Regions from separate parts of the Streptosporangium oxazolinicum genome, predicted to be linked through region 4. Evidence: riboswitches for the same ligand, from Rfam matches in the RefSeq annotation. Region 4 holds a riboswitch; each other region holds the start of a gene.
What was found. A riboswitch is a leader RNA that binds a small molecule or an ion and turns the genes downstream of it on or off. The one in region 4 is predicted to bind cyclic di-AMP.
Positions count from the first base shown of each region.

Region 1: it holds a riboswitch for cyclic di-AMP, as region 4 does, so the genes downstream of both, ABD817_RS37980 (coiled-coil domain-containing protein) here and ABD817_RS07890 (C40 family peptidase) in region 4, are expected to answer to the same signal.
Region 2: it holds a riboswitch for cyclic di-AMP, as region 4 does, so the genes downstream of both, ABD817_RS10760 (hypothetical protein) here and ABD817_RS07890 (C40 family peptidase) in region 4, are expected to answer to the same signal.
Region 3: it holds a riboswitch for cyclic di-AMP, as region 4 does, so the genes downstream of both, ABD817_RS12255 (C40 family peptidase) here and ABD817_RS07890 (C40 family peptidase) in region 4, are expected to answer to the same signal.

Region 1 covers NZ_BAABAQ010000021.1:68,574-76,083, reverse strand. The annotation lists gene ABD817_RS38005 (choice-of-anchor I family protein) at 1-1, opposite strand, end outside; gene ABD817_RS38000 (TIGR03086 family metal-binding protein) at 213-782, shown strand; gene ABD817_RS39725 (50S ribosomal protein bL37) at 834-911, opposite strand; gene ABD817_RS37995 (HD domain-containing protein) at 1,155-1,751, shown strand; gene ABD817_RS37990 (DeoR/GlpR family DNA-binding transcription regulator) at 1,838-2,641, shown strand; gene galT (galactose-1-phosphate uridylyltransferase) at 2,638-3,717, shown strand; cyclic di-AMP (ydaO/yuaA leader) riboswitch at 3,790-3,926, shown strand; gene ABD817_RS37980 (coiled-coil domain-containing protein) at 3,930-4,904, shown strand; gene ABD817_RS37975 (hypothetical protein) at 5,130-5,576, opposite strand; gene ABD817_RS37970 (DUF4265 domain-containing protein) at 5,764-6,297, opposite strand; gene ABD817_RS37965 (SMI1/KNR4 family protein) at 6,314-6,772, opposite strand; partial or broken gene ABD817_RS37960 (transposase) at 7,118-7,510, opposite strand, start outside.
Region 2 covers NZ_BAABAQ010000003.1:245,280-252,789, forward strand. The annotation lists gene ABD817_RS10745 (class II aldolase/adducin family protein) at 1-120, shown strand, start outside; gene ABD817_RS10750 (DUF4032 domain-containing protein) at 125-1,345, shown strand; gene ABD817_RS10755 (alpha/beta fold hydrolase) at 1,549-2,409, opposite strand; gene ABD817_RS10760 (hypothetical protein) at 2,612-3,415, opposite strand; cyclic di-AMP (ydaO/yuaA leader) riboswitch at 3,692-3,841, opposite strand; gene ABD817_RS10765 (DUF4253 domain-containing protein) at 4,237-4,983, opposite strand; gene ABD817_RS10770 (carbohydrate ABC transporter permease) at 5,238-6,077, opposite strand; gene ABD817_RS10775 (carbohydrate ABC transporter permease) at 6,074-7,015, opposite strand; gene ABD817_RS10780 (extracellular solute-binding protein) at 7,129-7,510, opposite strand, start outside.
Region 3 covers NZ_BAABAQ010000003.1:607,195-614,704, reverse strand. The annotation lists gene serA (phosphoglycerate dehydrogenase) at 1-1,096, shown strand, start outside; gene ABD817_RS12255 (C40 family peptidase) at 1,749-2,357, opposite strand; cyclic di-AMP (ydaO/yuaA leader) riboswitch at 2,345-2,578, opposite strand; gene ABD817_RS12250 (3-isopropylmalate dehydrogenase) at 2,719-3,765, shown strand; gene ABD817_RS12245 (branched-chain amino acid aminotransferase) at 3,939-5,033, shown strand; gene ABD817_RS12240 (Uma2 family endonuclease) at 5,176-5,763, opposite strand; gene ABD817_RS12235 (O-methyltransferase) at 5,867-6,520, opposite strand; gene cimA (citramalate synthase) at 7,049-7,510, shown strand, end outside.
Region 4 covers NZ_BAABAQ010000002.1:647,820-655,329, forward strand. The annotation lists gene ABD817_RS07870 (AMP-dependent synthetase/ligase) at 1-1,290, shown strand, start outside; gene ABD817_RS07875 (glycosyltransferase family 4 protein) at 1,481-2,605, opposite strand; gene ABD817_RS07880 (M48 family metallopeptidase) at 2,602-3,879, opposite strand; gene ABD817_RS07885 (gluzincin family metallopeptidase) at 3,876-4,748, opposite strand; gene ABD817_RS07890 (C40 family peptidase) at 4,999-5,556, opposite strand; cyclic di-AMP (ydaO/yuaA leader) riboswitch at 5,639-5,797, opposite strand; gene ABD817_RS07895 (phosphoribosyltransferase) at 6,300-7,127, shown strand; gene ABD817_RS07900 (C40 family peptidase) at 7,069-7,510, opposite strand, start outside.

The DNA.
Region 1 (7,510 bases), on a different contig from region 4:
TGAGGCGAATTTTCACGAAATATCGTGACCTCTCCCTGACGTCGAGGTGACCACGGGATGAAGCCCCACGGTCGGGTGTACCCCGCACGGATTCCCCCGGACACCTCGGGCATGCCGGTCATGCCCGTTGACGCGATGACTACTGGCTGTCGAGGGGTTACGGTCAAGATGAGAGCCGGGAGGAAACCCGGGAGGGCATCGGGAGGGGCATGATGACCATCGACATACCCGAGGCTTACCAGCGTGCACTGGACGACTTCGGCGCTCTCGTCCACCGGATCGGCCCCGAGCAGTGGGAGAACCCGACGCCGTGCGTCGACTGGGACGTGCGCGCCCTCGTCAACCACGTGGTCGGCGAGAACCTGTGGGCTCCCGTCCTGCTCGCCGGGGGGACCTCCGCGGACGTCGGTGACGCCTTCGAGGGGGACCTGCTGGGCGACGACCCCATCAAGGCGTTCGACACCTCGGCCGTGCCCGCCATCCAGGCGGCGACGGGTGTCCGCGCCCTCGACCGCCTCGTCCACCTGCCGTTCGGCGACGTGCCCGGCCGGGAGTACGTCACCGAGCTGTTCGCCGACGCGCTCATCCACACCTGGGACCTGGCCCGCGCCATCGGCGCCGACGAACGGCTCGATCCCGAGCTGGTCGAGGCCTGCGCCGCCTGGTTCAGCGACGCGGAGCCCGGCTACCGGCAGGCCGCGACCGCCGGGGGGCAGCGGGAGACGCCCCCCGACACCGACGCGCAGACCCGGTTGCTGGCCTCCTGGGGCCGCCGCGCCTGACGCCCGCTCCCCGGACGCCCGCACGCGGCCTCCGTGGGGGAGAGCGGGCCGCTAGCCCGCCGCGGGCCGCCGGCCGTGGTTGGCCTTGCGCTTCTTGCGGGCCCTGGCCTTGCGTGCTCGCCTGCCCATGCCGACCACCCCTTCGCCGAGGTTCTCCGGGGTTCCTCCGGGTCCGTACGGGACTCGGCCTCACACCCGCCCAGACCTTCACATTCCTCCCGTAATGCCCGGCACACAAGGCCCGGACGGCGATCCGCCCGGCTCCAGTAGACCGTATTTCCCCGGTACCGCCCCAGCCTTGACGTTCCGCGCCCCGGCGAGCGCCTCCCGTCCCCTCCGGCGCGGCGCCGGCCGGGTTCTAGGCTCCGTCACATGAGCGAGAAGCTGATGGCCCGCTGGCGATCCCTGGCCGGCCCCGGGGCCGACCCCCTCGGCCGCGAACTGATCACCCGGTACGACGAGCCGCACCGCAGGTATCACACGACCGCCCACCTGGAGGCCGTGCTCACCCACGTCGACACCCTGGCCGATCACGCCGGGCGTCCGGACCTCGTACGGCTGGCGGCCTGGTTCCACGACGCCGTCTACGACCCCCGGCGCGGCGACAACGAGGAGCGGAGCGCGGGGCTGGCCGAGCGCGCGCTGCCGGAGCTGGGGTTGCCCGCGGAGGCCGTGACGACGGTCGCCCGGCTGGTCAGGCTGACCGTCACGCACGACCCCGCGCCCGGCGACGCGGACGGGGCCGTGCTGTCCGACGCGGACCTGGCGATCCTGGGCGCCTCCCCCGAGGTCTACGCCGCCTACGCGGCGGCCGTGCGCGAGGAGTACGGCTTCGTCCCCGACGACGCGTTCAGGGCCGGGAGGGCCGCCGTGCTGCGCTCGCTGCTCGATCTTCCGGTGATCTTCCGTGTCGCCGACCTGGAGGAGGCGGCGAGAGCCAACATCACGGCGGAACTCGATCGGCTGTGAGCGGTTGGTCACCACAATCCAACAGTCTTCCACCATCCTTCCTGTGGTAATTTGATGGAATCTGATGGATTAAGGGGAGTGAGGCAATGCTCGCCCAGCAGCGGCGGCAGGCGATCCTGGAGAGGGTGCGCGGTAGCGGCGGGGTGAGGGTCGCCGATCTCGTCCGGGAGCTCGGCGTGTCCGACATGACGATCCGGCGTGACCTGGAGGTGCTCTCCGAGCGCGGCCTGGTGGAGAAGGTCCACGGCGGCGCCACCGCCGCCGGGCCCGGCGCGGCCGAGGAACCGGGCTTCGCCGCCACGTCGGCGCGCCCGCGGGCGGAGGAGAAGGAGACGATCGCCCGGCACGCCGCCCGGCTCGTCCGGCCCGCCACGGCCATCGCGCTCTCCGCGGGGACCACGACCTGGACGCTCGCCCACCACCTGGTCGACGTGCCCGAGCTGACCGTGATCACCAACTCGATCCCGATCGCCGACGTCTTCCACCGCTCCCCCAGGGCCGATCGCACGGTCGTGCTGACCGGCGGGGTCCGCACCCCCTCCGACGCCCTGGTCGGCCCGGTCGCGGTCTCGGCGATCCGCGGCCTCCACGTCGACACCCTCTTCCTCGGCGTGCACGGGATGAGCGCCCGCGCCGGGTTCACCACCACCAACCTGCTCGAGGCAGAGACCAATCGCGAGCTGGTCGCCTCCGCGCACCGCCTGGTGGTGCCCGCCGACCACACCACGTGGGGCACGGTCGGCGTCAGCACGATCGCGGAGCTGGCCGAAGCCCACGTCGTGGTCACCGACTCCGGCCTGACCGAGGAGGCCCGGGAGGAGCTCACCGCCTCGGTGGGCGAGCTGATCATCACGGAACCCCGGCAGGAGAGCGAGATCGCCGGCCGATGAAGCGTACGATCACCCACCTGGCCGACGGCCGGGAGCTCTTCTACTTCGACCGGCGCGACGACGCCGACCGCGGGGCGGCCGACCGGCGCGACCTGCCACCCCGGCCCGCCGCCTCCGAGCTGCGCTACGACCCGCTGACCGAGGAGTGGATCGCGGTGGCCGGGCACCGCCAGGGCCGCACCTTCCTGCCCCCGGCCGGCGAGTGCCCGCTCTGCCCCTCCACCCCCGGCAACCTCACCGAGGTGCCCTCCTCCGGCTACGACGTGGTGGTCTTCGAGAACCGGTTCCCGTCGTTCTCCGCGCAGCCGGGCGTCCACCGGGAGATCGGGGGGCTGAGCGAGATCCGCCCAGCGGTCGGCAGGTGCGAGGTGGTCTGCTTCACCTCCGAGCACGACTCCTCGTTCTCCCGCCTCTCCCCCGAGCGGGTCGAGCTGGTGATGGAGGCCTGGGCCGACCGTACGGCGGAGTTGTCGGCGATGCCCGGCGTGGAGCAGGTGTTCTGCTTCGAGAACCGGGGGGCGGAGATCGGCATCACCCTGGCCCACCCGCACGGCCAGATCTACGCGTACCCCTACGTGACCCCGCGCACCCGGCTGACCCTCGGGGCGGCCGAGCGGCACAGGGAGCGGACCGGCGGCAACCTGTTCGCCGACGTCCTGGCCGCGGAGCGGGCGGCCGGGGTCCGGGTGGTGGGCTCGAACGAGCACTGGACGGCCTTCGTCCCGGCCGCGGCGCGCTGGCCGGTGGAGGTCCACCTCTACCCGCACCGCCGGGTCCCCGACCTGGTCGCGCTGGACGCCGGGGAGCGCGCGGCGTTCGGCCCCCTCTACACCGACGTGCTCCGCCGCCTCGACGGGCTGTTCGGCGTGCCCATGCCCTACGTCGCCGCCTGGCACCAGGCGCCGGTCTCCACCGGCCGCGATCTGTCGTACGCGCGTCTGGAGCTGTTCAGCGTCCGCCGCGCGCCGGACAGGCTGAAATACCTCGCCGGGTCGGAGTCGGCGATGGGCGCCTTCGTGAACGACGTGTCACCCGAGGACACAGCACATCTCCTGCGCTCTGTTGTCACGAACTGATTACCGCTTGGTCTCGTCTTGAGGTCGCATGACCTGCTGTTTACCACTACTATCCTTCCCACATCGGCTGTAAATGCTGATTTGCCTAATCCCGGGCACCTTGCCCGAGAGCCGGGGAACCACCGCACCTGGGGTGAAACCACTTCGGTGGAAGGGCTTCCTCCAGCCCGAACCCGTCAGCTAACCCGGTAGGCGGAAGGAGAGGAGAGTTCGTGGCGGCCCCGTCCCCCACGTTCCGTCGGCATGCGGCTCTGGTCCTCTGCCTGAGCTCGATCGCCGCGTTCACCCTCGGTGCCCCCACGGCGGGAAGCGCGGAACCCAAGCCCACCGAGGCCAAGCTCCGCGCCGACCTGGCCAGGCTCGGCAAGAAGGTCGACAAGCTGATCGAGACCTACGCGGCCAAGCGCGAGTCCCTCAAGAAGGCGCAGAAGGCCGAGAGCGTCGCCAAGCAGAACCTGGAGAAGGCCGAACAGGTCTACGTCGAGGCCAAACGGCAGGTCGACTCCATCGTCCAGCTCCGCTACCAGAGCAGCGGCGGAGGGCTGCCCGCGCTGATGTTCTCCGACGACATGGGCGCCGCCGCGGTGATGGAGCAGCTCACCGCCCAGCAGAGCGCCCACCTGGAGGGCTTCGCCAGCAGCCTCGAACGCAGGAAGAAGGCGTCCGAGACGGCCGCCAGGCTCACCGACGAGATCGGTGAGGAGGCCAAGGAGGTACAGGCGCAGCGCGAGGAGGCCGAAGACGTGATCCGCGACATGAAGGACAAGCTCGACCGGCTCGCCCCCACCGGTTCCGGCCGCCGCGCCGACGGCAGCTGGGCCCCACAGCTCCCCACCGGCGCCGACAACATCACCGACCGCACCCGGATCATGCGCGACGCCGTCATGAGGCGCTTCAGCCTCCCGTACGCGGTCGGCTGCTACCGGTCCGCCAACGACGGCGGCGAGCACCCCCTGGGCCGCGCCTGCGACTTCATGATGAGCACCGGCGGCACGATGCCCTCGGCCGCCAACGTCGCGCTGGGCGACGAGATCTCCGCCTGGGCCATCAAGAACAAGGCCAAACTCGGCGTGAAGTACGTGATCTGGCGCCAGCGCATCAACCACGGCTCCGGCTGGAGATTCATGTCCAACCGCGGCGGCGTCACGGCCAACCACTTCGACCATCCGCACATCTCGATGTACTAGCGCCACGAGGGGCTGATCTGTACTTTCTCCGCCGGGCGCCCCTCTCAGGATTTGCAGCACCGCCCCAGGCGCCGTCGATCGCCCTGCGCATGCGGTGCGTGTAGGTCCGCAGGGTGAAGCCCGGATCCGCGTCCGCACACAGTGGATGCGGACCCCCAGTTCGACGCGATTGAGCACCTACGACGCCACGGATTCTCCACCGGACTCTTTCGGTGACCACCTCGGTCAGACGAACATCCAGCAGTAGAGCAGTTGGTCGTGCTCCTTCGCACGGCGGGCCAGCCCGACAAGATCCTTGACGAGGGACAGCAGGTATTCCCCGTCGTCCGAGGAGTGGGGAGAGAACTCCTCGATCTTCGCCCAGCGTTCCGCCACCGCGGGCAGGGATGAGTCGTCCGCGCCGGCGAGGATGTCACGCGCGTTCACCGGCAACTCGTCGATGACCGCCCCACCCAGGTAGGGGGAGTCCTCGGGCAGGGCGTCCCACTCCTCGTCGGTCTGCGGGGCCGGATCGGGATACGAGGGGTACAGGGGCACCGTATCGACCAGGCCGAGGAAGAAGTCGACATCGCCGATGAACGCCACGAGCTGGCCCAGGATCACCTGAGGGTCGACCCATTTGGTCTCCACGGCGTCGAACCCGGCGACTCCGTACTCAGGATCGTCGATCACACGGGAACGGTCCGGTTGGATGACCGCCGCCGCACGATCCGCAGCCCGGTAGTACTCACAGAAGACGTTCATGCCAGCGATCCTGGCCCGGCGCGCACAACAGGGCAATTACTCGGTCATACCCGCCCGGCGACCACTGTCGGATATGACCGACGCCTGAGAACTCTTAACAGAATGATTCGCGATCTCAGGAGTCGATCTCCCAGAAGAGCGCACCTGTCTCTTCCGGGTCGGTGAGGACCTTTACCAGGGGATCCGGGTCAGCACCTGGGGGGAGGTCGACGGAGAGGTAGGTGCCCTGCAGCCACTCATGAGCCAGACCGGAAGCCGTCACTTCGCGATGAAGGAGCTCGTGGAACCGGTCACGGTAAGGGTGCTGCCGGACCAGGGCGACCCGCAAAGTGCGGTGGCCCGACTTTTCGACCACGGCCGCCACCAGATACTGATCGTCGACGGTCACGACGTCGCGGTGGCAGATGCCGCGGGTGAAGAACGGCAGGCATGTGATCTCGAACCTGTCCGAGGTCAGCCGACGGGTCCACAGCTGTTCGCGCCAGCCGTCCACGCGTTCGGAGAGATCCGCGTGGATCATGTGGTTGCTGAGGTCACGGCCGATCGGATTGTCGTGCGTGATGATGGTGATGACGCGTCTCCCGGGTGAGAGGTGTTGGTGCCGGCCATACTCCAGCAGCCGGACGATCACGCTCTGGGACCCGGCCACCGGTGAACGGTCGTCGTCAGCTGGTTCTTAGCTCGTGCGCTGCGAGGTCCCAGAAGGACCTGTAGCGGTTGGCGCCGGGTAGCCAAGGTGCGAGATACCAGGTCTCCCACTCGTCTTCAGGGGTTCTGACGTGGGGGTTGAGGAGAGCCACTCCATCGGCCCAATAACCGGCCAGAAGGGTGTCGGGTACATACTCTCCTCTCATGTGGATGGGGTCCTGCTCCTGTCCATAGACGAAGTAGAGCTCATCGGGCACGCTCCATGAGTTCTCTCTCTTGGGCGTTGACCAGCTCTCGGCCCTCGAGGGATCGACATCACGGAGCCAGCCGACTTCCTTGACACGCAGCAGGCAGCAGTCATCGTCGCTGCCCCAACCGCCCGCGAACAGGAGAAACTGCCGGTAGCTCGGCGGCAGCTCCACGCCTAGCCTCTGTTCAAGATGGCGGATCTCTGACTCGGTAGCCGGGGGATACAGATCGCCGAGTGGACTGATCGCCGAGAGATCAGACCCATCGGTTACCGGACGCCTTGCGGGAAAGTGTTCAGACCATGCGTACTAGGCGCTCATGTAAAGAAAATATGCCGTTTCGAGTGGCTGCTGCACGTGCAGCACAGAGCTAGGGCCGCCCTCCCCGGCACCTCCAGGTATGGGACATATACGAGATGATCAAGTCGTGGCTCTCTTGATGCTTAGCGTCCCCGCAGCTCACCCAGTACACCGGACCATAGGAGCACCGCTCTCTTAAGACCGTGACTCATTTGGTCATGCGGCGGTAGCAAATGAGTGCTGCGGCGATGGCGACGAGGGACGCGAAGTGGTCGACCCGGCCTTGCCGCGATCGACAGGATTCGGACCTGTCAGTTCCCCCTTTTCATGGCACGTACACTGACCGAGTCAATCACGCATCGCGACCAGTCCAGTTCTCCGCGTGCGCCCAGCTCGTCCAAAATGATCCGATACAGCTCGGCCCACACCCGGGCGGCGCTCCACTCGGCGAAGCGACGGTTCACCGTCCGCCAGGAGGCGCTGAAAACTGGCGGGAGCTGCCGCCATGCGCACCCGGTGGTGGCCACGTACACAATCGCGGCCAGGATCATCCGGTCGTCTGCGCGCCGCCGTCCACCGCCTTGCGGCCGGGTGGGCGCCGACGGAACCACGCGTTGAAACAGCTCCCACAACTCGTCAGGGACCAGTCGCTGAAGGAATGTATCC
Region 2 (7,510 bases), on a different contig from region 4:
TGCGAGGTCTACGTCCGGGCCAGGAGCGTCGGCGAGCCCCGGGTGCTCACCGAGGAGCAGCTCGCCGCGGTGGTCCGGCGCGCCCTCGACCCGCCCACCTTCCCCCGCCGCGAGGACTGACCCCATGCCCCTCCAGCTCACCGGCGCCCCGAGCGATCCGGACCTCATCCGCCTGCCCTGGGACGTCCCGCTGGAGCGGTGGCCCGAGCACCACCTGGTCTCGCTGCCCCGCGGCATCTCCCGGCACGTGGTGCGCTTCGCCCGCCTGTCGGGCAAGGTGTACGCGATCAAGGAGATCAGCGAGTACTACGCCAAGCGTGAGTATCGCCTGCTGTGGGACCTGAGCCGGTTGGACACCCCGTCCGTCGAGCCGGTGGCCGTGGTCACCGGGCGGACCGGCGCGGACGGCGAGCCGCTCGACTCGGCGCTCATCACCCAGCACCTGCAGTTCTCCCTGCCCTACCGCGCGGTCATGTCGGGGACGGTCCGGCCGGAGACGCTCAACCGGCTCCTCGACGCCCTGGCCGTGCTGTTCGTACGGCTGCATCTCAGCGGCTTCTACTGGGGCGACTGCTCGCTGTCGAACGTCCTGTTCCGCCGGGACGCGGGCTCCTTCGCCGCCTACCTGGTCGACGCCGAGACCGGCGAGCTGCACCCCATGATCAGCGAGGGCCAGCGGCTGTACGACATCGACGTCGCGCACACCAACATCTTCGGCGAGATGCTCGACCTGGAGGCGGGCGAGCTGCTGCACCCCTCCATCGACCCCGAGCAGATCGCCGACTCGGTCGTCCGGCGCTACCACCGCCTGTGGGGCGAGCTCACCTCCGACGACATCATCGACGAGGTCGACTGGCACATGATCGACCAGCGGATCCGCCGGCTGAACTCCCTGGGGTTCGACGTCGCGGAGATGATGGTCCGCCGCAAGGCGGGCACCGGGCGGCTCATCGTCCGGCCCAAGGTCGTGGACGCCGGGCACCACCAGCGCAGGCTGCTGCGGCTGACCGGCCTGGACGTGGAGGAGAACCAGGCCAGGCGCCTCCTCAACGACCTCGACTCCTTCCGCGTGTCGCACGGCCTCCGCCACGAGGACGAGGCGATCGTGGCCCACCGCTGGCTCGCCGAGGTCTTCCAGCCCACGGTGCAGGCCGTGCCGCAGGAGATGCGCGGCAAGCTGGAGCCCGCCCAGTTCTTCCACGAGGTGCTCGACCACCGCTGGTACATGTCGGAGGAGGCCGGGAACGACGTCGGCCTGCCCGCCGCGGTGAATTCCTACGTGAAGAACATTCTTATTTTCAAGCCGGACGAAAAGGCACTCATCGCCGATGACCTAACCGGTTGATTTCCACTCGGGATGGATAACTTCGAGGAGAAGCTCGAAGTCTGATCCTCCGGTGCGGTCCGCGCCCCGGGAGGCGCGGACCGCACCGGGGCCCATCTGAGGAGAAATCGGCGGGCGTGGCGGAGGTCACCGTACGGAGAAGGTCGGTGGCGAGCGTACCGGAGGTCACCGTCCGGGAAGGGCGGTGACGAACGCGCCGGAGGTCACCGTCCCGAGTCGGCGGAGGTGGTGAGCTCGTCGATCGCGTCGACGAAGGTGGGCCAGAGTTCGGCGGGCAGGTCGTGGCCCATGCCGGGGAAGGTCATCAGCCGGGCCCCGGGAATCGCGTCGGCCGTGGCGACCCCGGCGGGCAGGGGGACGAGCGGGTCGTCCTCCCCGTGGAGCACGAGAGCCGGAATCGCGAGTTCCCTGAGCCGGGGCGCGCGGTCACCGGAGGCCATGATCGCGGCCACCTGCCTCGCCGTACCCGCCGGATCGTACGACCGGTCGTAGCCCACCCCGGCGATCTCGGCGTTCCACTCCCGGTCGAACGGGTAGCCGGGCGAGCCGACGGCGGCGCAGTTGTCGAGGGCCCGCCGGACCGCGCTCTCGCGGTCGGGCGTGAAGGCGGGCATGAGCACGTCCGGATCGGTCAGCAGGGCGGCCTGCGGGCTCGGGGTGGACAGAATCGAGGTGAGGCTGCGCACCCGGTGCGGGTGGCGGATCGCGAGTGACTGCGCGATCATCCCGCCCATCGAGAGGCCGACCACGTGGGCGGTGTCCCAGCCGAGCGCGTCGAGCAGCCCGGCGGCGTCGTCGGCCATGTCGTCCAGCAGGTAGGGGACCTCCCCGCTCCCGTCCAGGGCGGGCGTCCCCGCCTCGTCCAGGTGGGTGCTCTCTCCGCTGTCGCGGTTGTCGAAGCGCACCGCGCGGTAGCCTCGGTCCGCGAGCAGCTCGCAGAACCTGTCGTCCCACTGGATCATCTGGCAGCCGAGGCCCGTGATCAGCAGGAGGGGGCGAGCCTCCGGAGAGCCGAAGATCTCGTAGGCGATCTCGATGCCGTTCGCCGGGGCTCGCAGAGTCATGGCACTCCCACCATCCGTACTGTTTGTGCGGGACAGAATGCCATTTGGGGAGAAACGCGACACCGGCGGGGTGGTCCCCACCGGTGCCTCAGGACCGCCCCGTGCGAGCGGGCCGCGGTCCTTCATCGGACCCGCCCCGGCCTTCACGAGCGCACGTGAGCGGATCGGTCATTCCTCGGGCCGCTCCCCACGGAGAGCGAGGTCAGTTCTTCCCGGCACCGAGCTCCGCGGCGCGGATACCGGCGGCCGAGGCGTGCGCGGAGGCGGGCTCGACCATGACCTTGGGCTTGCCGATCCACGGCCGCGCCTCGGCGCTCACCAGCTGGGTCCCCAGACCGATCCCCAGCCGCCTCGCCATGGCGAAGACGGTCGTCGGCGGCTTGGCCGGGCTGGTGTCCCTGCGACCCCAGGCTCCGGTGGAGAACGCCACGGGGTGGTTCTTGATCCCCGTGCCGTCGCCCCACTTGGTGACCACGTACTGGATGTCGATGTGGCCCATGCCACCGTTGCCGTCCACGCCGAGCGTGCTGGAGTTGAACGTGCCGCCGGTCAGGTCGGCGAAGGTCTTGGCGTCGATGTCGACCATGATGCCCTGGTTCGAGGGGTTGCCCGGACCGCGGTCGCCGACGAAGAACTTCGCCTTCTTGCCCTTGTAGAGAATGTAGCCCTCGGTGAGCAGGGGCCAGCTCGGGCTGGCGATCATGCCCTTCTGCATCGGCTTGCCGCTGGCGGGCAGTCCGGTGTCACCGGCCCGGCCGGAGGAGTCGTCCCAGAAGTAGGAGGCCGTGGTCGACCCCTGGAGGAGGACGGCCTCGGAGCCGGCCGGCGCGCCGACCGCGGGGTCGGCGGCGAGGCGGGTGGGGGCCGCCAGGGCGTGGGCCGGAAGCGCCGAGGCGACGCCGACGGAGGTGAGAACACTCGCACCGACGAGGGTGGCGGCGACGAGGCCGCGCTTGAGGGGGACGTTGTTACCCGGGAGATGCTTGCTCAGGCTGTTCTTGTGCAAACCAAACTTGTGCAGACCAAAGAAGGGGTGCATGGAGAAATGGCTCTTTCACGAGGGAACGGGGCGGCCGGATGCGAACGCCGAAGGGGTGCACCGGCGGGGACGCGCTCGTCGGAAAAGGGGCGTAGCCGGATCGGCCGATTCAGCCGATCGCTACGCGGAGCACGGTCCTGAAGATGCCGCGATCAGGCGCGGCGGCGAGGTCGGGGGGAAAGTTCAGGTGGTCGGCGCGGACAGGGGGTGCACCGACGTGGTGACGCGGTGATCCATGAGGGGATCTCCTCTCCATCTCGTCTACCGGGTTAGCTGACGGGTTCGGGCGGTGGAGTTGCCCTACCGCCGCGCGCTCGCGGCGGATTCACCCCGGAAAAGTGGTTCCCCGGCTCCGGGGCCCGGCGGGCCCTCGGGATTCGACGTCGGCCGGCCGCTCCCTCTTGTGAAGGGCAGGTCGCCAACCGATAACAGTGGACACTACTGCCCAAACCGGACAAAGCAAAGCAAACACCATGAAAACCCCAGAAGATCTACCTACAAGCTTCAAGAAAGCCTCATCGATCACCCCGCCAGGCCAACGCCCGCCCTACCAGCACGAATGCCACGCCGATCGCGGAATTCATCCCGGGGCACCCGTGCCCGGAGACCCGCGCGGGGGAATCCGCACACCGCGCTCCCCGCAGACACGGCACACCCGGTAAACGCCCCGGAGACGAGCCCGGACGCCGCACTCCCCGCAGACGCCCCGGAGACTCACACGGAGGCGAGTCCGGAGGCCACGCTCTCCGCAGGCACCCCGGAGACCCGCGCGGGTCAACCCGGGCCGGTCAGTCCCACCAGAACGACCAGGCGTTCCTGCCCTTGATCTGCTCGGCGTAGTCGATGAGGTTCCCAGCCCCCTGGATGATGCTGTCGGGGCAGAACGTCCAGTGTTCGGCGGCGACGTGCAGGGCGTGCTCGGAGGTCGTCGGGGGCGCGGCGACGCTGAGGTCGAGGGTGTTGAAGCCCATGCCGACCACCCGCACCCCGAACCTGTCCTCCCAGCTCCGCACGACGGCCGCGAGCGGGACCATCCACTCGTTGTGGTTCAGCGCGCCCTGCCAGCCCATGACGGCGAGGGCGTCGGCCCCGCGTTCGACCGCGACGAGCCCGAGCGGGGTCCTGCGCTCGGCCACCAGCCCGGCGTACCAGTCGGCGACCACGCCGGGGTCGGCGGCGAGTTTCCCCGACGGGGCCGGGCCGGGGCACTCGGGCCCGAAGGGGTCGAGCAGTTCGAGCTGGTCGAGGTTGGCCCTGGCGATCCAGTCGGACCACACCTCGGCCATGAACGCGGCTGCGTGGTAGTTGTCGATCTGACCGGCGGTGTCCGGGGCGATCTGACCGGCCGACCAGGGCTGGACGGAGTCCTCCAGCAGGACCGGCCACAGGCCCGACTGGCCGTGCTGGGCCCTCAACCGGGCCCAGTACTCGCCGGAGACCGCCACCTCGCTGAGCCAGAACGCCGGACGGCGACGGACCGCGAGCTGAGCGTAACCGGGGTCGGGCCAGACCACGTCTCCCGGTGGCAGCTCCACCGAGAGCCTCCGGCCCGCACTCCCGCCGCCCCCTTCGCTCCCGCCTGCTCCATCGGCTCCGCCTGTTCTGTCGGCTCCGTCGGCGAACAGCTGGCCCAGCACTGGCGGAAGTTGCCCACTCTCCCAATCGCTCATCTCTACCGATCCGATCCTGACCACGGACCAATTTTGGCCTGTCAACCATCCCGAGTGACAGTTCTGTCCTGGTCCAGGCAAAAATTATCGGTACGGGGAGGAACGGAGCCGGGCGGGTGTCAGTCCTTCACCGCCCCGCCCAGCCCGGCGACCAGCCTGCGCTGGACGGCGACGAAGAAGATCAGCACGGGGATGGTCATGAGCGTCGAGGCCGCCATGATGCCGCCCCAGTCGTTCTCGTCGGGCTTGAAGAAGACCAGCAGGGCCGCGGGCAGCGTCTGGTTGTCCCTGGCCGAGATGATGAAGGTCCTGGCGAAGATGAAGTCGTTCCAGGCGGTGATGAACGAGAAGACGCTCGTGGCGACCAGTCCCGGCGCGACGAGGGGGAAGACGATCCGCCACAGGATCACCGGCCGGCTCGCACCGTCGATCATCGCGGCCTCCTCCAGCGTCTCGGGCACCGCGGCCACGAACCCCCGCATCATCCAGATGGCGAACGGCAGTGAGAACGCCAGGTGGACCAGGACGAGCGAGCCCAGGGTGTTGAGTCCCACCCCGGGCACCACCGCGCCGAGGTCGCGGACGAGGAAGAACAGCGGGATGGTGAGCGCCTCCACCGGCACCATCTGCGCCACCAGGAACATGATCAGCACGGTCGTACGGAACCGGAAGTGGAACCGGGTGACCGCGACCGCGGCGAGGAAGGCCACCAGCGCGGACAGCACGACGACCGCGAGGGCGACGCCCAGGCTGTTGAGGAGGTAGCGGCCGAAGTTCTCACCGCCGAGCACCCGCTGGAAGTGGTCGAGGGTCGGCGCCAGGGTCCACGGGCGCGCCTCCAGCGACTGGATCTCCCCGGTGGGCTTGAGCGCCGAGAGCACCATCCAGTAGATCGGGAAGAGGGTGACGAACGCGGCGACCAGCGCCACGACGTTGGCGGCCGTGCGGGACCCGCTCACAGTCTCTCCCCCGTACGGTAGAGGGCGCGGATGTAGAAGAGGGTGACCGCGAGCAGGATCAGGGTCATGACGACGCCGATCGCCGCGCCGAGCCCGTACTCCGAGGAGCCGAACGCCGTCTGGTACGCGTAGACGTTGAGCACCGAGTTCTGTCCCGCTATCCCGCCGCCGTTGGTCATCACGTAGATCTGCGTGAAGATCTTGAAGTCCCAGATGATCGACTGGATGACCACGATCGTGATCAGCGGTCGCAGCATCGGCACGACGATCCGCCAGAACGAGCTCCACGCGGAGGCGCCGTCCAGGGAGGCCGCCTCCAGGACGGAGACCGGGACGGCCTGGATCCCGGCGTAGAGGGTCACCATGACGAAGGGGAAGGAGTGCCAGACCACCGTGGCGCCGACGATCCCGAAGGTCACCCATTTGTCGTAGAACCAGTTGTAGCCCTCGATGCCGAGGACCTGGTTGACCAGGCCCAGGTCGGCGTCGAAGAGGAACATCCAGACCGTCGAGCCGGTCATGGCGGGCGCGGCCCAGGCGGCCATCGCCGCCAGCGACAGCAGCAGCCGGGGCACCCGGCCCGCCCTGGTGAGCACGACGGCCAGGCTCGCGCCGACGGCGAGGGTCGCGACCACCAGGGCCGCGGCGAACACCACGGTCTGCGCCAGCACCGACCAGAAGCGCTGGTCGCCCAGGAGCGTCGCGTAGTTCTCGAAGCCGACGAACCTCGTCGGCTCTCCCCCGCTGACCTGGGCCTGCCGGTAGTCGAACACCGACAGCAGGCCGAGCATGTAGATCGGGTAGCCGAAGAGCGGCAGCAGCACGGCCGCGGAGGGCAGCAGGTAGAGCCACGGCCTGAGCCCGCGCCCCGGGCGCGCTGCCGCCCGGCGGCCCCCGATCCCGGGGGCCGCCGTCGTGGTAGTGCCGGTGGCGCTCATGACCGTGCCCCTGAATCCGCGAAGGTCATGACTGGTTCCCCGGGCCTGCCGGGATCGCGGTTGTATCGGTCATGGTCGCCTCCCCGGATCCGCCGGGCTCTCGACGGCGCCGGTCATGACCGGCCGAACGCCGCCTTCACCGCCGTGGCGGCCTCCTCGGTCGCCTGCTCGACGGTGGACTGCCCGGTGGCGATCTTCTGCAGCATGGTCGGGATGACCTTCTGGTTGTCGATCTTCACCCAGGCCGGGTCGATCGGCACGAAGCGGGTACCCGCCGCGACGGTCTCCAGGAACGGCTTGAGGAAGGGGTCCGAGGCCGCGATCTCGTCCCGCGCGGAGGTCAGCGTGGGCAGGTTGCCCATGGCCTGGTACATCTTGGCCTGGTACGCCTTGCCGCCCAGCAGCTGCAGAAACTTGAACGCCAGCGAGCGGTGCCCGCTGTTCTTCATGACGCCGAGGTTGTTGCCGCCGGAGAAGGCCGGGGCGACCGACCCC
Region 3 (7,510 bases), on a different contig from region 4:
CGAGCTGATCGCCTACGACCCCTACCTGCAGCCGGCCCGCGCCGCCCAGATGGGCGTCCGGCTGGTCTCGCTGGAGGAGGCCCTGAGCGAGGCCGACTTCATCACCGTGCACCTGCCCAAGTCCAAGGAGACCATCGGCCTCATCGGCGACAGGGAGCTCCACGCGGTCAAGCCGAACGTGCGCCTCATCAACGTCGCCCGCGGCGGCATCATCGACGAGAACGCCCTCTACTCCGCGATCAAGGAGGGCCGCGTCGCCGGCGCCGGCATCGACGTGTTCCCGAAGGAGCCGGTCACCGACAGCCCGCTCTTCGAGCTCGACCAGGTCGTCGTCACCCCGCACCTGGGCGCCTCCACCCACGAGGCCCAGGAGAAGGCCGGCACCCAGGTCGCGCGTAGCGTGAAGCTCGCCCTCGCCGGGGAGTTCGTGCCGGACGCGGTCAACGTCCAGGGCGGCGCCGTCGCCGAGGACGTCAAGCCGGGCCTGCCGCTGGCCGAGAAGCTCGGCCGGGTGTTCACCGCCCTCGCGGGCGAGGTCGCCACCAAGCTCGACGTCGAGGTACGCGGCGAGATCGCCTCCCACGACGTCCGCGTGCTGGAGCTGGCCGCGCTCAAGGGTGTCTTCACCGACGTGGTCGAGGACTCGGTCACCTACGTCAACGCCCCGCTGCTGGCCAAGGACCGCGGTGTGTCGGTCGAGCTGATCACCAGCTCCGACAGCCCCGACTGGCGCAACGTCGTGACGGTCCGCGGCGTCCTCGCCGACGGCCGCGCGGTCTCGGTCTCCGGCACCCTGTCCGGGCCGAGGCAGATCACGAAGATCGTCGAGGTCAACGGCTACCAGATGGAGATCGAGCCGACCGACCACCTGTCGTTCTTCACCTACACCGACCGCCCCGGCATCGTCGGCGTGGTCGGCCGCATCCTCGGCGACCACTCGATCAACATCGCCTCGATGCAGGTGGCCCGGGACGCCAAGGGCGGCAAGGCGCTCATCGCGCTCACCGTCGACACCGCCATCCCGGCCGACGTGATCGACCAGATCGGCTCGGAGATCGGCGCCGACAGCGGCCGTTCCGTCGACCTGGCCGACTAGGGTCTGTTTTGTGGATCTTCGCCGTGGCGAGGATCGTCCAGGTGGATGCCCCGCAAGGCGGAGGAGGAGTCCATAACGGAGTTATGGGCGACGACGACAACGCCGCGGGGCGCCGCCTGGGCGACCGCAGTAGGCGGAAAGATCCACAAAACAGACCCTAACCGTCCCGCCCCTGTGGCCGCCGCCCCGGAGACCGGGGCGGCGGCCACAGCTCGTCTCAGCATGTGAGAAGTGTGTACGCCGGGCGAGACGGCGTTCCCGTGGCCAGGTAGCCTGGAGTGAAATGCGCCAGGTTCCTGTCATTCCTACCTGCCGCGGCGGGGCCTGACAGGGGCGGACCGGCGACTCGCCACGGTGTCGTGGCGCCTGCCGGCTCCAAGCCCCTCGTCGGCGGTCCGTGATCCGGACCCGTGACATCAGGCCTGGTCGGAGTCCCGACCGGAGTCTCGACCACCTTCCTTGCTCGCATGCGACCGAGACGAGATTCGCCATGTACGACATGTATCCCTGGAACCGTCCCGACGAGACCGAGGACGAGGCCATCGACGCGCTGCAGACCGCTCTGGACCGCAGGGACAACGGCGGCGCTCCCAGCCGCTGAACCGGTCTCCCTCGCCGCCGGGGTCTCCCGGCGACGGTTCGCCGGCGTGTCTCATCCGCCGGCGACGATCTGGGTCGCGCGCTCGACCCGCTCGCTCAGCTCGACGCCCTGCGGGTCGGGGCGCACCGCGCCGGCGAAGGAGTCGCGGCGCCAGGAGTCGAGTTTCTCTTCCTTGACCACGTCTCCGGTCTGCGGGGCGTGGACCATGTAGCCGGGCTTGGTGATCATGCCGACGTGGCCGAGGCCGCTGAAGAAGACCAGGTCGCCGGCTCTGAGGTCCTTCCAGGCGATCTTCTTGGAGAACGCGTCGTACTGGTCGTAGGTGACGCGGGGGAGTTTGATCCCGGCGGCGCGGTAGGCGCGGAGCATCAGGCCGGAGCAGTCGAAGCCGCCGTGGCCGGTGCCGCCCCAGACGTAGGGCGTTCCGCGCTTGGACATGGCCCAGTCGACGGCCTTCTTCCAGGCGGGCTTGACGGCCGTGGCCTTCAGTGCCTGCTTCAGCGCGGGCGCGTTGAGCGCGGCGGGGCCGGGGGCCGGGGGAGGGGAGGCGGCCAGGGCGGCGGTGGAGGTCGCGAGCACCGCGGCGCCGGCGACGATCATGGAGGCGGAGATGGACAGGACGCGGGGGAGAACTGTGCCGGACAGGATGATTCCTTCCATAAGGCCGGCCGGGTGAGCTGTCGGGCTCGGGCGTGGAGGCCGCCCTACGGCGCGAGAACGCGCTGATTCGCCCCAAGGAATCCGTGTGATGGCGAGCGGGAACGCGCTCCGGGGGAGGAGCGGGGTTCCCGGGGGCCCGGCGGATTCCGGAAAGAGTGGTTCCCCGGCTCCGTGCGGGCCCGATAAGGGGATGGCCCGTACGGATTAGGCAGTGATGTGAATGGGAGGACCATAACGAAACCTCCCGAAACGGTCAATACCGAGCAAAAAAGGACAAAACGATCAGGGGTGCCGCCACGCGGTCACGTCCGAGGAATGAGACCGGTGTTCGATCACCGAGACGGACCGGTAGGGTGCCTGCATGGATTCGCGTAACATTCGCCTGGCGGTCATCCCCGGGGACGGAATCGGCGTCGAGGTCGTCACCGAGGGGCTGAAGGTCCTCGAAGCGGTCGGCACGAAGGTGGAGACCACCGGCTACGACCTCGGTGCCAAGCGCTACCACGAGACCGGCGAGACCCTGCCGGACCAGGTCCTCGACGAGCTGCGCGGATACGACGCGATCCTGCTCGGCGCGGTCGGCGACCCCAGCGTGCCCCCGGGCATCCTGGAGCGCGACCTGCTGCTCAAGCTCCGCTTCCAGCTCGACCACTACGTGAACCTGCGCCCGGTCAAGCTCTTCCCCGGCGTCGAGACACCGCTGGGCAAGGCCCGCCCCGAGGACATCGACATGATCGTCGTCCGCGAGGGCACCGAGGGCCCGTACGCCGGAGCGGGTGGCGTCATGCGCCGGGGCACGCCGCAGGAGATCGCCACCCAGGAGTCGCTGAACACCGCCTACGGTGTCGAGCGCGTCGTGCGCTACGCCTTCGACAAGGCGCTCGGCCGCCCCCGCAGGAAGCTGACGCTGGTCCACAAGACCAACGTGCTCACCTACGCCGGTGATCTCTGGGCCCGCACCTTCGACCGTGTCGGCCTGGAGTATCCCGACGTCCAGACCGACTACTGCCACGTCGACGCGGCCTCGATGTTCTTCGTCAACCAGCCGGAGCGCTTCGACGTGATCGTCACCGACAACCTCTTCGGCGACATCCTCACCGACATCGGCGCGGCGATCGCCGGTGGCATCGGCCTCGCGGCCAGCGGTAACGTCAACCCCGACCGCACCGCGCCGAGCATGTTCGAGCCGGTCCACGGCAGCGCCCCCGACATCGCGGGCCAGGGCAAGGCCGACCCGACCGCCACGATCCTGTCGGTCGCCATGCTCCTCGACCACCTCGGCATGGCCGCCGAGGCCGCCAGGGTCGAGCAGGCCGTCGCCGACGACCTGGCCGAGCGGCCGGCCGGCCGGACCGGCCGGACCACCCGCGAGATCGGCGACGACATCACCGCCCGAGTAGCCGGCTGAGGAAGCCGCCTCCCTCGACCCCGACGCGCCTGGCGGCTCACCCGAGCCGCCAGGCGCGTTTTTGTTTCTCCAGCACTGCCGGTTTTCGGCATGGATGGAGTAGTTTCCCGTTACCCGGTCCGACGCAGAATGGACCAGAGGGTAAGCCAGACACCAAGAGAAGGATCCGTGCGATGACCACCGCTCAGAAGCTCAGCTTCGACGTGCAGCTCTCCGACCACGCTCGCACCGCGGCAGAGCGCGAGCAGGTACTGGCGAGCCCGGGGTTCGGTCAGGTCTTCACCGACCACATGATCTCGATCGACTACACCGAGGGGGAGGGCTGGCACGACGCCGCGCTCGTGCCGTACGGCCCGCTCAGCCTCGACCCCGCGACGTCGGTCTTCCACTACGCGCAGGAGCTTTTCGAGGGACTCAAGGCTTACCGCCAGGAGAACGGCACGATCGTGACCTTCCGGCCGGAGGCCAACGCCGCCCGCTTCAACACCTCCGCGCGGCGGATGGCGATGCCCGAGCTGCCCGAGGGGACGTTCGTCGAGTCGCTGGAGCTGCTCGTCCAGACCGACCGCGAGTGGGTCCCGACCACGCCGGGACACAGCCTCTACCTGCGCCCCTTCATGATCGCCACACAGCCGGCGCTCGGTGTCAACTACCCGTCCAGGACCTACCGGTACATGGTCATCGCCTCTCCGGCCGCGGCCTACTTCGGGGGCGGGAAGGCCGTGACCGTCTGGCTCTCCACCGAGTACACCCGCGCGGCCCCCGGCGGCACCGGTTTCGCCAAGTGCGGCGGCAACTACGCGGCGGCCTTCGTGGCCCAGCGCCAGGCCGTCGAGCAGGGCTGCGACCAGGTGGTCTGGCTCGACGCGGGCGAGCACCGCTACGTCGAGGAGATGGGCGGGATGAACCTCTTCTTCGTCTACGGCGACCGCCTGCTCACCCCGGCGCTCACCGGCACGCTCCTGCCCGGCATCACCCGCGACTCGATCCTCTCCTTCGCCGCCGACCTCGGCCTGCACGCCGAGGAGGGGCGCCTGTCGGTCGAGGAGTGGCAGCGGGGCTGCGAGACGGGCGAGCTCACCGAGGTCTTCGCCTGCGGAACCGCCGCGGTCGTCACCCCGGTCGGCTCGGTCAAGGGCGCCGACCGTGCCTGGACGATCGGCGACGGCACCCAGGGCCCCGTCACCTCGAAGATCCGCGAGGAGCTCGTGGGCATCCAGTACGGGACCCGCCCCGACCCGCACAGCTGGGTCCACAAGATCTGCTAGCCCCGTACGGAGCCTCGTGGAGGCGACCGGGCCTCCCACTGCGCGCAGGCGGCGTCCAAGCGGCGCTGGGCGCGCGGGCGGGGATCCCTCGTGGAGGAGGCGACCCGGCCTCCCACCCGGCCGGGCCTCCTCCCGAACAGACCTACCCCTCGACCAGCTTGCCGGTGTCGATCGTGAGGTTCCAGGGCGCGGGGAGCTCAAGGGGCTTGCCCAGTGACTCGGTGATCTCGTCGGCGTAACCCTCCGGGCCCGGTCGGCTGAGCAGCCTGAACCGGTTCGCGAAGGTGTCGATGACCAGGTAGAGCGGAACTCCCGCGAGCGCGCAGGCCCGAGGCTTGACCACGTGGTCATCGTGGCCGCTGCTCGGGGAGACGACCTCGGCGACCAACAGCGTGGCGTTGGCGTACACGTGGCTGGGATCCCAGAGGGGAGGATTCGGGGGAACGACGATGAGGTCGGGTTCGAAGCGATCCGCCTGCACCTGCAGGAGGAGCCTGGCCTCCGGATAGACGCGCCATCCTTTCTCCATCGCGAACGGTATGAGCTGCGCCATCAGGTGGTACACAACATCGGCGTGGGCGATCGTGGGCATCTCCCTCACCACGATCCGGCCGCTGACGATCTCGATTCGATGCTTCTCGAACCGGTCGACGAGCTCCAGGTAGAGCCGTTCGAGGTCTTCCTGATCGGTGATCTGGTAGGCGGTCGATCTCTCCATGAGCAGTCCCATGAGGTCATCCTTTCCCCCCGAGCGGGTGGGCGCAACGTGTTTGGCATGTCGCTTAAAGTAATCGGAAAGGTTTCCGCTCGCCCGGGATTCGGGAAAGTTCTCGTCAGTGCTTTCGAATCATGGTGAGGCCGTCGGCGATGGGGAGCATGATCGAGGTGACCCGCTCGTCGGCGCTGACCATGTCGTTGAACTCGCGGATGTGCCTGACGGTCTCGTCGTCCCAGGTGGGATCGGCGACGTGGCCCTTCCACAGGGTGTTGTCGACGAGGATCACCCCGCCGGGAGCCAGGCGCGGCATGAGGATCTCGTAGTAGACGAGATAGTTGATCTTGTCGGCGTCGATGAACGCGAGGTCGATGGCCGGGTGCTCGGGAAGCTCGCGCAGACGCTCGGCCGCCGGGCCGATCCTCAGCTCGACGCGGTCGGCGACCCGTGCCCTGTCCCAGTAACTCCGGGCGACCGCCGTCCACTCCTCGCTCACGTCGAAACAGGTGAGCCCGCCGCCGGGAGCGAGCCCGCGGGCGAGGCAGATGGAGGAGTAACCGGTGAAGGTGCCCACCTCCACCGCGTTCCTGACGCCGCCGACCTGGGTGATCATGGTAAGGAAGCGCCCCTGGTCGGGGGTGATCTGCATCGACGCGTTGTCGCCGGTCAGCTCGCGGGTCTCGAGGGCGAGCGCGTCGAGGACGTCGTCGGGCTGGGTGGTGTGCGCGAGCAGATACTGCCCCACGGTGGGGTCGAGATAGGTCGCCTTCATGGAGCCCATTCTCGCCCGTGCCGGCCGGTGGAGGAGGGTGATCCCGGGGCGTGTCCCGATCCCGCCCGGCCCGTGTCCAGGGTCCTGCCCCGGGCCGCGTGTGAGGCTGCTCCGGCCCGTGTCCGGGATCTCGGCGGGCCGTACGCGGGGATCCTGTCCGACCTCGCCCGCGAGGCCCTGCCCCGCCCGTGTCCGGAGTCCCGCCCGGCCTGGACACGGCTCGGACACGGCTCGGATCCGGCCTGGATCCGGCTCGAACTCGGCCCGGATCCAGGCTGGATTCGGCCTGGATCCGGGCCGTTCCGGCATGCCGCGGGTCTCGGATCCTGAGATCGATGTGTCAGATGGTGTCCGCGTGTGGCAGACTCCGAAGCATCATGTTCTACGGTCTGCTCATTATCGGCAGGCGCGCTGGCTGAAAAGGGACACCGCCGGCGCGCAGACCTCTCACGTCCGTGAGGGGTCATTTTTGTTTCCAGAAGCCGAATGAGCGCGCGGCGAATCATCGAACCCGCGAAGGAGAACACCATGGCCGACGATCGCTTCCACGTGTACGACACGACGCTCCGTGACGGCGCCCAGCAGGAGGGGCTCAACCTCACGGTGGTCGACAAGCTGGCCGTCGCGCGTCACCTGGACGCTCTGGGCGTCGGCTTCATCGAGGGCGGCTGGCCCGGTGCCAACCCCAAGGACACGGAGTTCTTCAGGCGCGCTCAAACAGAGCTCGACCTGAAGCACGCGCAGCTCGCCGCGTTCGGCGCGACCCGCCGGGCAGGTATGAAGGCAGCCGACGACCCGTTGGTGGCCGCGCTGCGCGAATCCGGCGCGCCGGTGGTGACCCTCGTGGCGAAGAGTCACGACCGGCACGTGGAACTGGCCCTCCGCACGACCCTCCAGGAGAACCTCGCGATGATCCGCGACACGGTCTCCCACCTTCGTGCGGAGGGCCAGAGGGTCTTCCTCGACGCCGAACACTTCTTCGACGGCTAC
Region 4 (7,510 bases):
GCCGAACGCAGGACCGGGCGCGGCATCGCCGACCTGGCGACCATCGTCTACACCTCGGGCACCACCGGCAGGCCCAAGGGCTGCAGCCTGACCCACGACAATCTGCTGTTCACCGCCAGGAACGTCGCGAACGGCCCCCTGGAGCGCCTGTTCACCGTGGACGAGAGGGCGGTGCTGCTCTTCCTGCCGCTCGCGCACGTCTTCGCCCGCATGATCGAGGTCGTGCTGGTCGAGACGGGCACGATCCTCGCGCACACCCCCAACATGAAGAACGTCGCCCCCGACCTCCAGGCCTTCAGGCCCACGTTCCTGCTGGGCGTGCCCCGCGTGTTCGAGAAGGTCTACAACGGCGCCGAGCAGAAGGCGACCGCCGAGGGCAAGGGGAAGATCTTCCACGCCGCGGCCGACACCGCCGTCGCCTGGAGCAGGGCCGAGTCGGCGGGTGGCGCGGGACTGGGTCTCAAGCTCAAGCACGCCCTGTTCGACAAGCTCGTCTACGGCAAGATCCGCGCCGCGACCGGAGGCAGGCTGACGACGGCGGTGTCCGGCGGTTCCGCCCTCGGGGAGCGGCTCGGCCACTTCTTCCGCGGCGTGGGCATCGAGACCCTGGAGGGCTGGGGACTCACCGAGACCTCCGCGCCGTCCGCGGTCAACATGCCCGGGGCCAACAAGATCGGCACCGTCGGCAAGCCGTTCCCCGGCGTCACCATCGGCATCGACGAGGACGGCGAGGTGCTCGTCAAGGGCCGCCACGTCTTCCAGGGGTACTGGAACAACGACGAGGCGACCGCCGAGGCGATCGACGCGGACGGCTGGTTCCACACCGGCGACATCGGCGAACTCGACAGGGACGGCTACCTGCGCATCACCGGGCGCAAGAAGGAGATCATCGTCACCGCCGCGGGCAAGAACGTCGCCCCGGCCCCGATGGAGGACCACATCCGCGCCCACCCGCTGATCAGCCAGGCGATGGTGGTCGGCGACGACAGGCCGTTCGTCGCGGCGCTCGTCACGCTCGACGTCGAGGCCCTGGAGCAGTGGAAGGCCGCCAACGGGAAGACGGGGGCGGACCTCGCCGCCCTCAGCTCCGATCCGGCCATCGTCGCCGAGGTGCAGAAGGCGGTGGACGGCGCCAACAGGTTCGTCTCCAAGGCGGAGCAGATCAAGAAGTTCACCATCCTCGACATCGACATCAGCGAGGAGAGCGGGCACCTCACCCCGACCCTGAAGATCAAGCGCAACATCGTGATGCGCGACTTCGCCAAGCAGGTCGAGTCCCTCTACGGCTGAGGGGTCTTCGCGGGCTCCGGGCGCGCCCGGGGCCCGCGGGTCTCGTTCGTCTCCGCGACGTACGGGGCCGGTGCCGTTTCCCGGCTCCGCCGGACGCGCCCGGGAGCCTTCGCGGGCTCCGGGTGTCTTCTTCCGGCGGACAAGCGACGGACAGGCGACGGACAGGGCCGGTCGTACGGCTGTCGTATTGCTAAGGGGTCTCCGCGGGCTCCAGAAGACGGGCGAAGCGGGAGGCGGCGAGGTCCCAGCTCCACTCCCGGGCCGCCCACTCCCGCCCGCGTTCCCCCATGGCACGCGCCCCGGCCGGGTCCTTGAGCAGGCCGACCAGGGCCGCCTCGACCTCGTCGGGGCGGGTGCCGTCGACGACCAGGCCGGTCTCCCCGCGCAGCACGGCGTCGGGGGCGCCACCCGAGGAACCGGCCACCACGGGCAGGCCGCTGGCGGAGGCCTCCAGATAGACGATGCCGAGTCCCTCCACGTCGACGCCGCCCAGACGGGTGCGGCACGGCATGGCGAACACGTCGCCCGCGGCGAGGTGGCCGGGCAGCTCCGCCTCGGGCACGGGGCCGACGATCCTGACCGAACCGCCCAGCGGCCGGGCCAGCCGCTCCAGGGTCCTGCGGTAAGGGCCCCCGCCGACGATCAGGAGCACCGCGCCGGGCACGTCCCGGATCACGCCGGGCCAGACCCGCAGGAGCGTGTCCTGGCCCTTGCGCGGCACCAGCCTGGACAGGCAGACCACCACCGGCCGCTCTCCCAGGCCGAGTTCCGCGCGCACCCGCCCTCCCCCGGCCCCCGGGTGGAACACCCCGGTGTCGACGCCGGGCGCGAGCCGCACCAGCTTGTCCTCGGCTATCACCCGGGCCAGCCTCCGCCGGGTGTACTCCCCGAGGTAGGTGACCACGTCGGCGCTCGCCCCGATCCTGGCGAGCACCCGGCGGCCGATCGGGATCCCGGTCCAGCCCGCCTCATGGCCGTGGGTGACCATGACGACGCGGCGGGCCCCGGCCTCGCGCATCCTGGGCGCGATCAGCCCGAGCGGCGCCGCCGCCCCGAAGACCACGGTGTCGCACCCGAACTCGGCGACCAGCCCGGCGGCCCGGCGGGCCACGGCGGGAGTGGGCAGCATCAGCGAGGTGGGGTGCCGCACGACGGGGTACGGCTGGCGCAGGTCGAAGGCCGCGCTGCCGGTCCACCGGGGGGCGTAGACGACGACGGAGCCGGGCGGGCGGCGGGCGATGAGACCGTACACGAACGACTGGATCCCCCCGGCGCGGGGCGGGAAGTCGTTCGTGACGACCAGCGTGCGGTTCACGGTTCCGGGAGGCCGTTCAGCCTGGCCCAGGAGCGCGCCAGGGCGATGCGCTGCGGTGCCGTGGGATGCGATGCATAAAGTACATACTCAATGAAATCAGGCGATAAATCCGAAATATTAGTAACTGACAGCCGCTTCTGCATCGCCACGAACGTCGCCGGGTCCCTGGTCAGGTTCAGCGCGTGCACGTCCGCGCGGGCCTCGATATGCCTGCTCACCAGGTTCTGAGCCGGCCCCGACAGGACCGTGGCCAGGCTCAGCACCCCCATCACCAGTCCCACCGCCCCCGGGTCGCCGAGCGAGGCGACCCCCGCCCGGCGCCGCACACCCCCCGCCGAGGTCACCACGTAGAGCAGGCACGCCCCGAACGCCGCGCCCAGGCCGCCGACGAGCGTGCCCCACAGCACGTCGTCCGCCTTGGCGTGGCCCAGCTCGTGCGCGACCACCAGCTCGACCTCGTCGGCGGGCGCGCGGAGCAACGTGTCGTAGACCACGATCCTGCGGGTCGCGCCGAATCCGGAGACGTACGCGTTGAGCGCGGTGGTCCGCCGGGAGGCGTCGGCGACGAGCACGTTCTCCACCGGCACACCGTCCCTGGCGGCCATGGCGAGCAGGTCGTCGCGGAGCCGACCGGCCTCCAGCGGCCTGAAGTCGTTGAAGACCGGCTCGATGAGCACCGGGTAGGCGAAGGAGGCGGCCACGGTCAGGGCGAACGCCCCGGCCGCCGCGGGGATCCACCAGCGCCGGAAGCGCCGTGCCAGGCCGATCACCGCCACCACCATGATCGCGGTCAGCCCGGCGCCGATACCGGTGCTCTTGGCCCGGTCGGCCGACCACGCCGGCCAGGTCTGGGTGGACAGCCCGAAGTCGCGCAGGTAGCTCTCCGACCACATCCCCAGGGGCCAGCGCAGCATCGCCACGGCCACCGACAGCACCAGCACGCCGAGCAGCGCCCGCAGCCACCACGGCCCCGGCAGCCGACCGGCGAGCCGTGCGCCCAGCGGGGTGGCCACCAGCACCCCCGCCACGACCAGCGTCAGGCCGAGCGACAGGTAGCCGGGGCGGCTGACCAGCGCGTCGAACGTCTCGGCCCTCGCGATCTGCTCGGGGGTGAAGTCGCGGGCCGGGTCGGGGGCGACGGCCGGAGCCCCCTCGGACAGCGTCCTCCAGGGCGTGGTGAGCGCCACGACCGCCAGCGTGGCCACCCCCAGACCGGCCAGCGCCCACCCCGCCGGCCGCACGCCCGAGGGCGCGTCCGTCGTGCTCAGCGTCACGTGAGTTCCTTCCTGAGGTAGTCGCGCCAGGCTTCGGTGAACTCGGCCACCGGCAGCCCAAGTGTGCTCCCGACATCGCTACCGTAGAGCCTCACCAGCGCCTTCTCCCCGAAGCGCTCCGCGACGAACCGGCAGGCGAGCCACGCCTCCTCGTACGCCTGCGCGAGCCTCGGCGCGCCGGGGGCGAAGTCGGCCGGGCCCGGGAGGCTGCCGGGCAGGACGCCCGAACGCACCTCGGCGGCCAGCTCGGCGGCGGCCGTGCGCACCGCGATCCCGGCGTCGCGGTAGCCCGCGTAGTCGGCGAAGCCCTCCGACAGCCACATCGGCACCCGGCCGCCCCGGGTCGCGCCGGTGGCCACGTGGGCGAGCTCGTGGGTGATCACCACGTCCCTGCCGGTCGCGGTGAGCCTGGCGTACCCCGACGGCAGGACGATCACCCGGTCCGCGGTCGCCATCGCGGCCAGGCCGCGGGTGCTCCCGGCCCCGGCGAGCGCCGCGGCCTCGGCGTCGGTGGCGGGGAAGAGGATCACCGCGGGGACCGGCCCCCAGATCTCCGCGATCGTCGCGCGGGCCCGGTCGGCCCTGGCCGCCAGATCCCGCAGGACGGCGGCCGGGACGCCGTGACCGATCACGAGGGAGTGTTCACCCCGGACGGTGACGGCGGCGCCCGGCCACAGGCCGTGGAGGTCGCGCGGGCTCGCGGGGACGTACGGGGCGTCGTACAGGGGGTCGTACAGGGGAAGGTGGCGGGGGGCGCGCGGGAGCGGGGCGGCTCCGGCCAGGAGGGGGCCCGTCCCGGCGAACGGAGCGGCGCTCATCAGCGCCAGCATCCCGGCGAGCACGGCGCGGCGCCCTTTCGGGACGGACATACGAGCCGATGGTACTCGACCGACACGAAGCGGCCCCGGCCCTCCGTGAGGAGGGCCGGGGCCGCTTTTCCGTGCTCGGGCACGTGCCTTCGGGCGTATGCCTTCGGGCGTGTGCCCGGACGTGGGCTCGGGCTCCTGTGCTTGGGCGCCGTACTTCGGACGCCGTGCTCAGGCGCGGGCCCCGGGCTCCGTGCCCGGACGCAGGCTCAGGGTCCGGGCCCGTATGCGAGCTCCGGGTCCGGGTGTGGGCTCAGGCTCCGGGCCGTACCGCTCCGGCGAAGGAGGACCTGTAGTAGCCCGCCAGCCTCACGATGCGAACCGTCTTGCCGCTGCTCGGCGAGTGGACCATCCTGCCCTTGCCGACGTACATGCCGACGTGGCCCTTGCCGCTGAAGAACAGCAGGTCACCGGGGTTCAACTTGCTCCACGAGACCTTCTTCTTGATCGACCTGTACTGGCTGTGCGTGATCCTGGGGAGGGACACGCCCGCCTTGCGCCAGGCGTATCGGACGAGCCCCGAGCAGTCGAACGCTCCGGGACCGGAGGCTCCCCACCGGTACGGATCGCCGATCTGCTTCTTGGCCGCCGAGACCGCCTTGCCGGCCCGGACCTTCTGGAGTGCCGCCTTACTCAGCTTGGCCTTGCCCTTGGCCTTCGCCGTGGTCGTGGCCTGAGTGGCGGTCTCCGTGGTGCTTTCGACCTGCTCCGAGACACCGGCCGCGGTGTTGACCAGGATCTCGGAGGGACCGTCCGCCGTCGCCTGCGCCGCCGTGGACCCGAGGGTGACCGCTCCGGCTGAGGCGGTCAACGTGAGGGCGATACCGCCGAGGGAAAGGCGGAAAAGGCGCGACAGACGGGGGTTGTGCGGGGTGGTAGACAGGATTTCTCCTTGGGACTTCCACTGATGCCTACCGGGTTAGCTGACGGATTCGGGCTTGGAAGATGCCCTACGGCAAAATATGCCGATTCACCCCTGGCCGCGCTGTGCTGGGCCTTTTGGGTCCCCGGTTCTATGCCTCCTGGCTGCATAGATTCGGCAGGCCGCCGTGATGAGCCCTGCCCCCGGGTGGGGGCACGGCGGCCGGTTGGATTTCTATAGGGACACCGGCCCGAAGACCGACATTCGCCGCGACGGCGTGGCTTGCACGTCGCGACGCCAGAAGTTACCCCGATCTCCGGCTTTCGGCAAAGCTTTCCCCAAGTCAGGAGGGCGAACGAGCCCTCTTGATCTTTTCGTTACCCCTGCTTAATGGCCATTTATGCCATTGAGATATGACTCTCGTCACATCTTTGAGATAAAGATCTGCAGATCACGATTTTGTAATATTCGTCACACTTGTCGCGATTCGGGGTTGATCAGGGGGGATGGACCGTTCCCGGCGATCGGCCAGGGGGCCGCGCGACCCGGCGCACGCGCGGGCACCGTGGATCGCCCCCCGGAAACCCGTCTCGGCGATCTTCAATTCGCCGGTGCCATATGTCGGGTTTTATGCCCGTTTGAGAAATTTTGAAGAGGGTACGGCAGGCGCGTACCTCAGGGAGGCGGTCATCATGTCGAACCGCTTGTTCCACGACAGACGCGACGCGGGCCGAGTGCTCGCGGGTCTTCTCGACAGGTACCGCGGGCAGCCCGGCACCGTCGTCCTGGGCCTGCCCCGGGGCGGCGTGCCGGTGGCGTACGAGATCGCCACGGCCCTGGGCGCCCCCCTCGACGTCTTCCTCGTCCGCAAGCTCGGCACTCCCGGAAGGGAGGAGCTCGCGATGGGGGCGATCTCCAGCGGCGGGGTGACCGTCCTCAACGAGGGCGTCGTCGGGGGCCTCGGCGTCGCACCGGAGATCGTCCGGCGGGTCGCCCGGCGCGAGGGGGAGGAGTTGCTCCGGCGCGAGCGGGCCTATCGTGAGGGGCGCCCGCCGCCGGACCTCGCGGGCAGGACCGTCATCGTGGTGGACGACGGCCTCGCGACGGGGGCGAGCATGCGCGCCGCCCTCCAGGCCCTGCGCCGCCTCCGGCCCGCCAGGACCGTCGTCGCCGTGCCGACCGCGCCGGAGTCCGCCTGCCGGGACCTCGCCGCCGTGGTGGACGAGGTCGTCTGCGCCACCACGCCGTCGCACTTCTTCGCGGTCGGGCAGTCCTACCGGGACTTCACCCAGACGACCGACGAGGAGGTGCGCGATCTTCTCCGCGCCACCTCGGGCCCGTCTTCCGGAACCGCGAAGCCTTCCACCGTCACAGAGTCTCCCGGCACCGCGAAGCCCTCCAGCACCGCCGAGGCTTCCGGCACCGCCGACAAGGTCGGCGAGGACCCTCGGCCCGCCGAGGTCAGGGGCGGACGGCTCCGACGATACGGCGGCCGTAGGCGGATAGCGGGACGACCTTGACGACGTCGCCGGTCTGCGGGGCGTGCACGATCTGGCCGTTGCCCGCGTACATGCTGACGTGACCGAGGCCCTCGCTGAAGATGAGGTCGCCCGGCTGGAGCTCGCTCAGCGAGACCTTCCGGCTCGCGCCCCAGCTCCACTGCTCCCAGGTCGTCCGGGGAAGGGTGACTCCGCCGCTGCGCCAGGCCCCCTGGACCAGGCCGGAGCAGTCCCAGCCGCCGGGGCCCGTGCCGCCGTACTGGTAGGGCTTGCCGACCTGGGCGAAGGCGAACTGCAGCGCGGCGCGGGCGTTGCCCGAGGCGGAGCCGTTGTACTGGATCCCGGAGCTCTCGGGGTTGCCCGTCTTGAAGACGTCGAGCTCGCGCAGGAGTTTCGTCTGGGCC